Regions from separate parts of the Actinomadura fulvescens genome, predicted to be linked through region 1. Evidence: riboswitches for the same ligand, from Rfam matches in the RefSeq annotation. Region 1 holds a riboswitch; the other holds the start of a gene.

Evidence for each region. A riboswitch is a leader RNA that binds a small molecule or an ion and turns the genes downstream of it on or off. The one in region 1 is predicted to bind cobalamin.
Region 2: another riboswitch for cobalamin. It lies ahead of ABD333_RS24420 (ribonucleoside-diphosphate reductase subunit alpha); the one in region 1 lies ahead of cobN (cobaltochelatase subunit CobN).

Annotation. Positions count from the first base shown of each region.
Region 1 is NZ_BAAATD010000004.1:482,355-486,378, reverse strand. Features, by position in the region: gene cobN (cobaltochelatase subunit CobN) at 1-1,565, opposite strand, end outside; cobalamin riboswitch at 1,605-1,726, opposite strand; gene ABD333_RS17900 (HNH endonuclease signature motif containing protein) at 1,727-2,989, opposite strand.
Region 2 is NZ_BAAATD010000006.1:457,892-461,915, reverse strand. Features, by position in the region: gene ABD333_RS24430 (copper resistance CopC family protein) at 1-104, opposite strand, end outside; gene ABD333_RS24425 (YcnI family copper-binding membrane protein) at 101-820, opposite strand; cobalamin riboswitch at 1,731-1,900, shown strand; gene ABD333_RS24420 (ribonucleoside-diphosphate reductase subunit alpha) at 2,105-4,024, shown strand, end outside.

The sequences.
Region 1 (4,024 bases):
GACAGCCCAAGCCCCTTGCCCGGCAGCCACTCCAGCGTCCCGTGCTTGCCCAGATGCACCACGGCGTCCGCGCCGAACTCCCTGTCCAGCCACCGATAAGCAGCCAGGTAGTGATGCGAGGGCGGCAGATCCGGATCGTGGTAGATCGCGATCGGATTCTCGCCGAACCCCCGCGGCGGCTGGATCATCAGCACGACGTTCCCGAACCGCAGTGAGGCGAGCACGATCTCGTCGCCGTCCACATAGAGCTCGCCCGGCGGTTCGCCCCAGTGCCGCCGGACGCCCTCCCGCAAGCCCTCCGGCAGCGCCCGGAACCACGTCTCGTACGCCGCCAGCGACACACGCGCCGGGGCCTGCCGCAACTGGTCCTCGGTGAGCCACTCGACGTCATGCCCACCCGCCGCGATCAGCGCATGGATGAGCGAATCCCCGCTGCCCGGATCTGCCCACAACGTCGCATCGCCGCCCAGGTCATACCCGGCCTCCCCCATCTGCCGCAACACCCGTACGGCCGACGTGGGCGTGTCGAGCCCGACCGCGTTGCCGACCCGCGCGTGCTTGGTCGGATACGACGACAGGACCAGCGCGACCTTCTTCTCCGCGTTCGGCACCTGCCGCAGCCGCGCGTGCCGGACCGCGATCCCCGCCACCCGCGCGGCACGTTCGGGATCCGCCACGTACACCGGGATCCCGTCGCGCCCCTCCTCCTTGAACGAGAACGGCACCGAGATGAGGCGCCCGTCGAACTCGGGGATCGCGACCTGCATGGCCGCGTCCATCGGCGACAAAGCCGCGTCCGACTCCTCCCAGACCGCCCGGGACGACGTCAGGCACAGCCCCTGGATCACCGGAACGTCCAACGTGGCCAGCGCCCCCGCGTCCCAGGAGTCGTCGTCCCCGCCCGCGCTCGCGCCGCTCGCCACCGACCCGCCCGCCGCCAGCACGGTGGCGATCAGCGCGTCCGCCCCGCCGAGCAGCTCCAGCAGCCCCTCATCGGCCCCGCGCAACGAACCGCAGAAGACCGGCAAAGCGTTAGCCCCCCGCGCCTCGATCTGCTCGCACAGAACGTCGACGAACCCGACGTTCCCCGACAGCTCATGCGCCCGGTAGAAGACAACCCCGACCGTCGGCCTACCGGGCTCAACCCGATAGTTTCCGTGCAGCCCGTACGACGGCATCGCGACCGGCGGCGCAAAGCCCTCCCCCGTCAGCAGCACCGTGTCGGACAGGAAGCGGGCCAGCTCCCGGAGGTTGGCGACTCCGCCCTCCCTCAGATAATCCAGAGCCTCCGCCGCCACCCCCGCAGGAACGGTCGACAACGCCATCAACTCAGCGTCCGGATCGCCCTCGCCACCGAGAAAAACAACAGGCAGACCGGACGAACGCAGCCGTTCCACACCCTCCGGCCAGGTCTTGCGCCCGCCCAGCAGCCGGACGACGACGACGTCGACACCCCGCAGATCGATCTCGTCGGGGCCGACCCGTACCGGATTGGCGGTCACGAACCCCGCATCGGCTCCGGCGAGAAGCTCGGTATCGGCGGTCGACAGCAGCAGGGCACGCATCGGCAGGCCTCCTCCGGGGTCCGCGCCCCGGCTAGGGAAAGAGGTACGCGCCGGCCGGGAGTACTCTGGCTTCCGGATCACCGGTCACAGTTGCGGGACAGCCCCGGAATCACACCGGGTTCCCTCCCCACCGTCGCGCGCCCAGTCTACGCAGGCACCAGTCAGGCGGACTGGCGCCAGGGATCGCCCGAGCGGTCGAGCCACTCGGGTTCTTTGGGGCGGATCTTGCGGACATTGCCGGGCGGCAGTGCCCGGTACACATATCGGCCGTCGGCCTGGCGGATCTGCATCTGATCCGGATTGGCGTGTTTCCACCGGTTGTGCCAACCACAACACAAGGTCAACTTGTCGATGTCGGTGGGGCTGTCGCCGAGCGCCCAGCCGTCCACGTGATCGACCTCGCAGAGGAAGCCGGGAACCTCACACCCCTGCACAGCACAGCTCGGGTAAAGCGTCTCCAGCACCCGGCGCTGTCCGGGGCTGGCGAACCGTACGGCGTGGCCCAGGTAGAGCGGCACGTTGCCCGCACCCAAAATGAGGGGCGACACCCCCGCCGCGAGCGCGATGCGCCGGGCCTGCGCAGCCGGAACGGCGGTACCGTCCAGCAGCCGCGCCGGAGCGTCGCCGCCCTTGAGGGTCTCCAGGTCCACGACCACGGTGACCTTTGTGGCCTTGTGTCCGCCCGCCAGCACGGCCGAGAGCGCGGCGGCGGTGCGTTCGGACAGGTCGCGCCGGTCGTCGGTGCCCGCAGGCTTGGCCAGCGGCCCCAGCGTCCCGGCCCAGATAGCGGCGTCCTCCGGGTTGAGCCAGCCCTTGACGTAGCAACCGCCGTCCAAAGACCTGCTCGCGGTAACCCAGGAACGCTCGTAGCCGCGCACCGCGCCTTCGGGACACTCCTCCGACCCGTCGCGCTCCGCGATCACATCGTGAATCTTGGCTGCCAGCCGTGCGACCTTCCCGGCCGACAGGCCGTCATCGGCCGCCCCCAGCAGGATCTCCTCGGCCACACCACAGTCAACGTCGTTGAGGCGCCCCACAGCATCGGCGATGGTGGCCGCGTAGCCAAAAGACAGCTCGCCGACCGCCATCCGCTTGCCCACCTGAGGCAGCCGGGGCAACTGCCGCGCCATGGCGATACGTTCCTTGGCCCGGCCCTCTCGCATGCCCAGGTGGCAACGGAGCCATGCCTGCGTGGAGGGCAACCCCCAGCGCTTCATCTCCCCGACCCTGTCAACAACACCGATCATCCCTGCCATGGTGAACTCGGCCTGGTCGGTCACCGTCGCCAGAGTCTCGGTGAGCTCCATGCAAACAGCCGCCGATTCCGGTGCGGCCCGTTGCGTAAGTTCACCGGCGATCGCGGCCATCGCTTCCACCAACTCCGCAGTGGAAGCGGAATTAAGATCCGCCACGATCGAACGCATACCGTTATTATATCGCCACCCTCCGACATCTCGCAGACAAATGCGCCACACAACTGACCCCATGTGGCCATAATCATCAACGCCCACAACTCCGCCGCCTGAGCGATATCGCCATCCAACGCACGCCGCCAGCTGAGGACGGGCGAATCAGGAGCCAAGGCGGCTGATCACAGTGGACAGCTGAGCGGAGCCGAAATGACCCAATGCGCGCACACTCAGCCTCCTGAGCGTTACTGTCACGTTGGCTGAGGCCACAGCTTCCAGGTCAGTGATCAGGTTGAGGTAGAGCCACCCATCCCATCGCCACCTGAGCGATATCGCCATCCAACGCACGCTGCCAGTTGAGGACGGGTGAGTCAGAAGCCAAGGCGGCTGATCACAGTGGACAGCTGAGCGGAGCCGAAATGACCCAATGCGCACACGCCCAGCCACCTGAGCGTTACTGTCACGTTGGCTGAGGCCACAGCTTCCAGGTCAGTGATCAGGTTGAGGTAGAGCCACCCATCCCATCGCCACCTGAGCGATATCGCCATCCAACACACGCCGCCAGCTGAGCACGGGTGAATCAGGAGCCAAGGCGGCTGATCACAGTGGACAGCTGAGCGGAGCCGAAATGACCCAATGCGCGCACACTCAGCTCCCTGAGCGTTACTGTCACGTTGGCTGAGGCCACAGCTTCAGGTCAGTGATCAGGTTGAGGTAGTGCCACGCGAAAAGCTCAGCTATCGAACGAAGCCCCACCCACTCCCTCGTCGCCGCCAAGCCCTAAGCCAAAGGGCGAACTGCCCGCAGCCGGACATCAACCTCAAATCGAACCTCACCTAACCCGCCACCTTTACCAAAGTGACCCAGCCACGCGCCCACATCGGCCTTCATAACGTTCAGCACCCAAAGCCGATCGCAAGCGCCTATCCCAGCCGACCACCACCCGAGCCGCGGTGACCCGGCGCGCAGCGAGCGCCAGCGAGTGAGCACCGGAAGCGCCGCGGTCCGATCGCCCCCAGCCCCGCGCCGACCCAGGCCACCCTGGGCGAT
Region 2 (4,024 bases), on a different contig from region 1:
TCGGAGTCGCGCAGGGCGGTGTGGGCGGAGGCGGGCGCTGCGGTCAGCGCCAGGACGGCGCCGACGGCGCCGGTGGCTGCGGCAGTGCGAAGCAGGAATGTCATGCCCGGCTCCTCGCGCGCGAGACGCCGTACCCGCCGATGACGACGCCGGCGATCCCCACGGCCAGCCCCAGTCCGCCGAGCAGCCGCGCCGTGCCGTCGTCGGCGCTCTCGGACGAGCTGTCCGCCGCCACCGTCTTGACCGTCGGTGCGCCGGAGGCCCCGGCGCCCGTGGCGGTGCCCTTGGGGATCAGCTTGAGGACCGGGGCGGGATGCTCCGGCTCCTCCTGGCCGTCCTTGGTCTCCTGGTCCCACTTGACGACCTCGCCGCCGGAGTAGGTCTGCTCGGCCTTGAAGACCAGCCGGTCGGTGTCGGTGGGCAGCTGCCCCATCGACACGTCGAACTCCTGGAACTGGCCGGGCTCGATCTTGCCGCCGGACCAGGTGATGCGGGAGACGGCCTCGGTGAGCTCGGCGCCGTGGGCCTTCAGCGGGGTCTTGAGCTTGGCCTTCTCGACCTTGATCGTCCAACCGGGGACCGGCCGGACCGACACGGACGCGAGCGGGTGGTCCATGGGCAGATCGACCTGGACCTTGGTGGTGCTCGCGTCGTCGCGCTCGTTCGGCACGCGGAAGGCGACCTTGGCGTACGCGCCCTGCTCGGCCTCGCGGGGGTTGACCGTGACATGGGCGGACGCGGCGGTGGCGAGGCCGAGGACCGAGACGAGTGCGAGCCCGGTGACGGCGGCCGCCCTGCGGATGTGCGACGACATGGACATGCGGAAAGGCTCCGTTCGAGGAGAAGTACGAGGAAGGGCCGGAGCGCCGGGGAGCGGCGTCCGGTGACGTACGGCGCTCAGCTGTGCGCGAGCGCCTCGAACGGTGCGGTGGTCCGCGGCGGACGACCTCGTGCCGCAGCACCCGGCCGGTGGGGCCGATGGCGGCCCGCGCCCGCCGCACAGGGGTACGGACCCGCGGCACCGCGGGTTCGACGGAGGAGGCCAGGAGAAGGGCGAGCAGGTCGCGGACCGGCCGCCCGGTCCGCGCCGCGAGCCGCCGGGTGAGGCCCCACGCGGTCCGTTCGCCGCGCCGCAGCCACCAGGCCGAGATCACGGCGGCGACCACGTGCGCCAGCGTCATGCCCAGCCCGGAGCCGTGGGCCGGTCCGGTCGCGGCCAGATCCGCCTGGACGTGGTGATCGGCCGGCGCCGACGCGTTCGCGAACAGGCTGTGCAGCACGAACTGCCCGCCCAGCAGGCCGCCCGTGATCGTGGCCAGCGAACGTTCGTGCCCCGCCAGCGCGCCCGCCACCACCAGCACCCCGGCGAAGCCCACGACGACCGCCCACGGCGGGACCGCGGCCGGCGACATCAGGGAGTGCCCGGCCGTGGCCAGCGTCAGGCAGACGGTGGTGAAGACCACCGCCCGGCCGAGGCGGAAGAACGGACGCGGCGACATAGCGGGCCCATCGTCCCATCTCTTCCTGATGATCTCCATGCCCCTCCCATCGTGGGCCGCTTGTGGACCCGGTCGTGGACCGCTCCGGCCTGTGACACGCCCAACATGTGGGGCTGTCGGTGACGGCCATGACCAAGATGTAGGGTCTTGCCCGTGCTGGTTCGCCCCCGCCGCGGGGGTGGACTGCGGCGAGATCACGCCGAGTCCCCGTGATCTCGCGGCAGCCCACCCTGACGGCGGGGGCGTCGTAAGAGGGAACCCGGTGTAAATCCGGGACTGCCCCGCAGCGGTGAGCGGGAACGACCGCCGTCATCGAGCACTGGCCCGTTGGGACGGGCCGGGAAGCGACGGCCATTAGGCCGCACCCATCAGGGTGCGTCGCCCGCGAGTCCGAAGACCTGCCCGCACGGAGACAGACGACCGGAGCGACGCGCCAGCGGCGCGAGGATCGTCTGTCGCCCCTTCGGGGGTCTGGGGGTCGCCCCCCAGTCCTACTCGGTCCATATCGGCCTCGTGGGAGGGTCGCTGGGCAGGTTCGCGGCGGTGAGCCGTGCTCTTGTTTCGCGTGCGCCCCGACGAGGCGAGCTCGCGAGGGAAGAGAGCACGTGACACAGGAACTGATCGCACCGCCGCCGACGCGCGGCGTGGCCGCGGAGATCGAGCTCGCCTGCGCGGGGCTGCCGGGCACCGATCCGCGCCGCGTCCTGGACGCCGTCCGGGCCGGTGACGACCTGGACGCGGCCGGGGTGCGGGAGCTGGCGATCGGGGAGGCCGCCGCGCTGGTGGCCGCCGAGCCCGCCTACTCCAGGGTGGCGGCGCGGCTGCTGAGCACCTTGATCGCCGAGGAGGCCGCGGGCGGGGGTGTCCGGTCGTTCGCCGGCTCCGTGGCCGCCGGCCACTCCGAGGGCCTGCTGAACGACGCGATCGCCGCGTTCGTCGCCGCGCACGCCGGGGAGCTGAACGACCTCGTCGACGAGTCCGCCGACGACCGCTTCGAATACTTCGGGTTGCGCACGCTCTACGACCGCTATCTGCTGCGGCACCCGCGTTCGCGGCGCGTGCTGGAGCGGCCCCAGTACTTCCTGCTGCGCGTGGCCTGCGGTCTGTCCGACACGGTCGCGGAGGCCGCCGAGCTGTACGGGCTGCTCAGCACCCTGTCGTACCTGCCGAGCTCCCCGACGCTCTTCAACTCGGGCGCCCGGCGCCCCCAGCTGTCGTCCTGCTTCCTGCTCGACTCGCCGCGCGACGAGCTGGAGTCGATCTACGAGCGGTACACGCAGGTGGCGCGGCTCAGCAAGTACGCGGGCGGCATCGGCGTCTCGTGGACCAAGGTGCGATCGCGCGGCTCGCTGATCCGCGGCACCAACGGCCATTCCAACGGCATCGTGCCTTGGCTGCGCACGCTCGACTCGTCGGTCGCGGCGGTCAACCAGGGCGGGCGGCGCAAGGGCGCGGCGTGCGTCTACCTGGAGCCGTGGCACGCCGACGTCGAGGAGTTCCTCGAACTGCGCGACAACACCGGCGAGGAGGCGCGTCGCACCCACAACCTCAACCTCGCCAACTGGATCCCCGACGAGTTCATGCGCCGGGTCGAGACGGACGCGGACTGGTCGCTGTTCGACCCCAAGGAGGTGCCCGAGCTCGCCGACCTGTGGGGTGTCGAGTTCGACACCGCCTACCGGGCCGCCGAGGCAGCGGGACGGTTCGTACGGCAGGTCCCCGCCCGGCACCTGTACGGCAGGATGATGAGGACCCTCGCCCAGACCGGGAACGGCTGGATGACGTTCAAGGACGCCGCCAACCGCGCCTGCAACCAGACCGCCGAGCCCGGCAACGTCGTCCACCTCTCCAACCTCTGCACCGAGATCATCGAGGTGACCAGCGACGGGGAGACCGCCGTGTGCAACCTCGGCTCGGTCAACCTGGCCGAGCACGCCGGGCCGGACGGCATCGACTGGGAACGGCTCCGCGCGACGGTCCGTACCGCCGTGCGCTTTCTCGACCGGACGATCGACCGCGGCTTCTACCCGACGGACGAGGCGGCGGGCGCCAACCGCAAGTGGCGTCCGGTCGGGCTCGGCGTGATGGGCCTCGCGGACGTCTTCTTCAAGCTGCGGCTGCCGTTCGACTCGGCCGAGGCGCGGGAGTTGTCCACGGCGATCGCCGAGGAGATCGCGCTCGCCGCGTACGGCGCGTCCGCCGACCTCGCGGCCGAGCACGGGCCGCTCCCCGCGTACGACCGGACGCGCACGGCCCGCGGTCAGCTGCACGTCGACCACTTCCCGGAGGCCACGCCGCGCCGTACGGCCGAGTGGGAGGCGCTGCGCGCCCGCGTCGCCGAGACCGGGCTGCGCAACTCGCTGCTGATCGCGATCGCGCCGACCGCCACGATCGCCTCCATCGCGGGCTGCTACGAGTGCGTCGAGCCGCAGGTCTCCAACCTCTTCAAGCGCGAGACGCTGTCCGGCGAGTTCCTGCAGATCAACGACTATCTGGTCGCGGACCTCAAGGCGCTCGGACTGTGG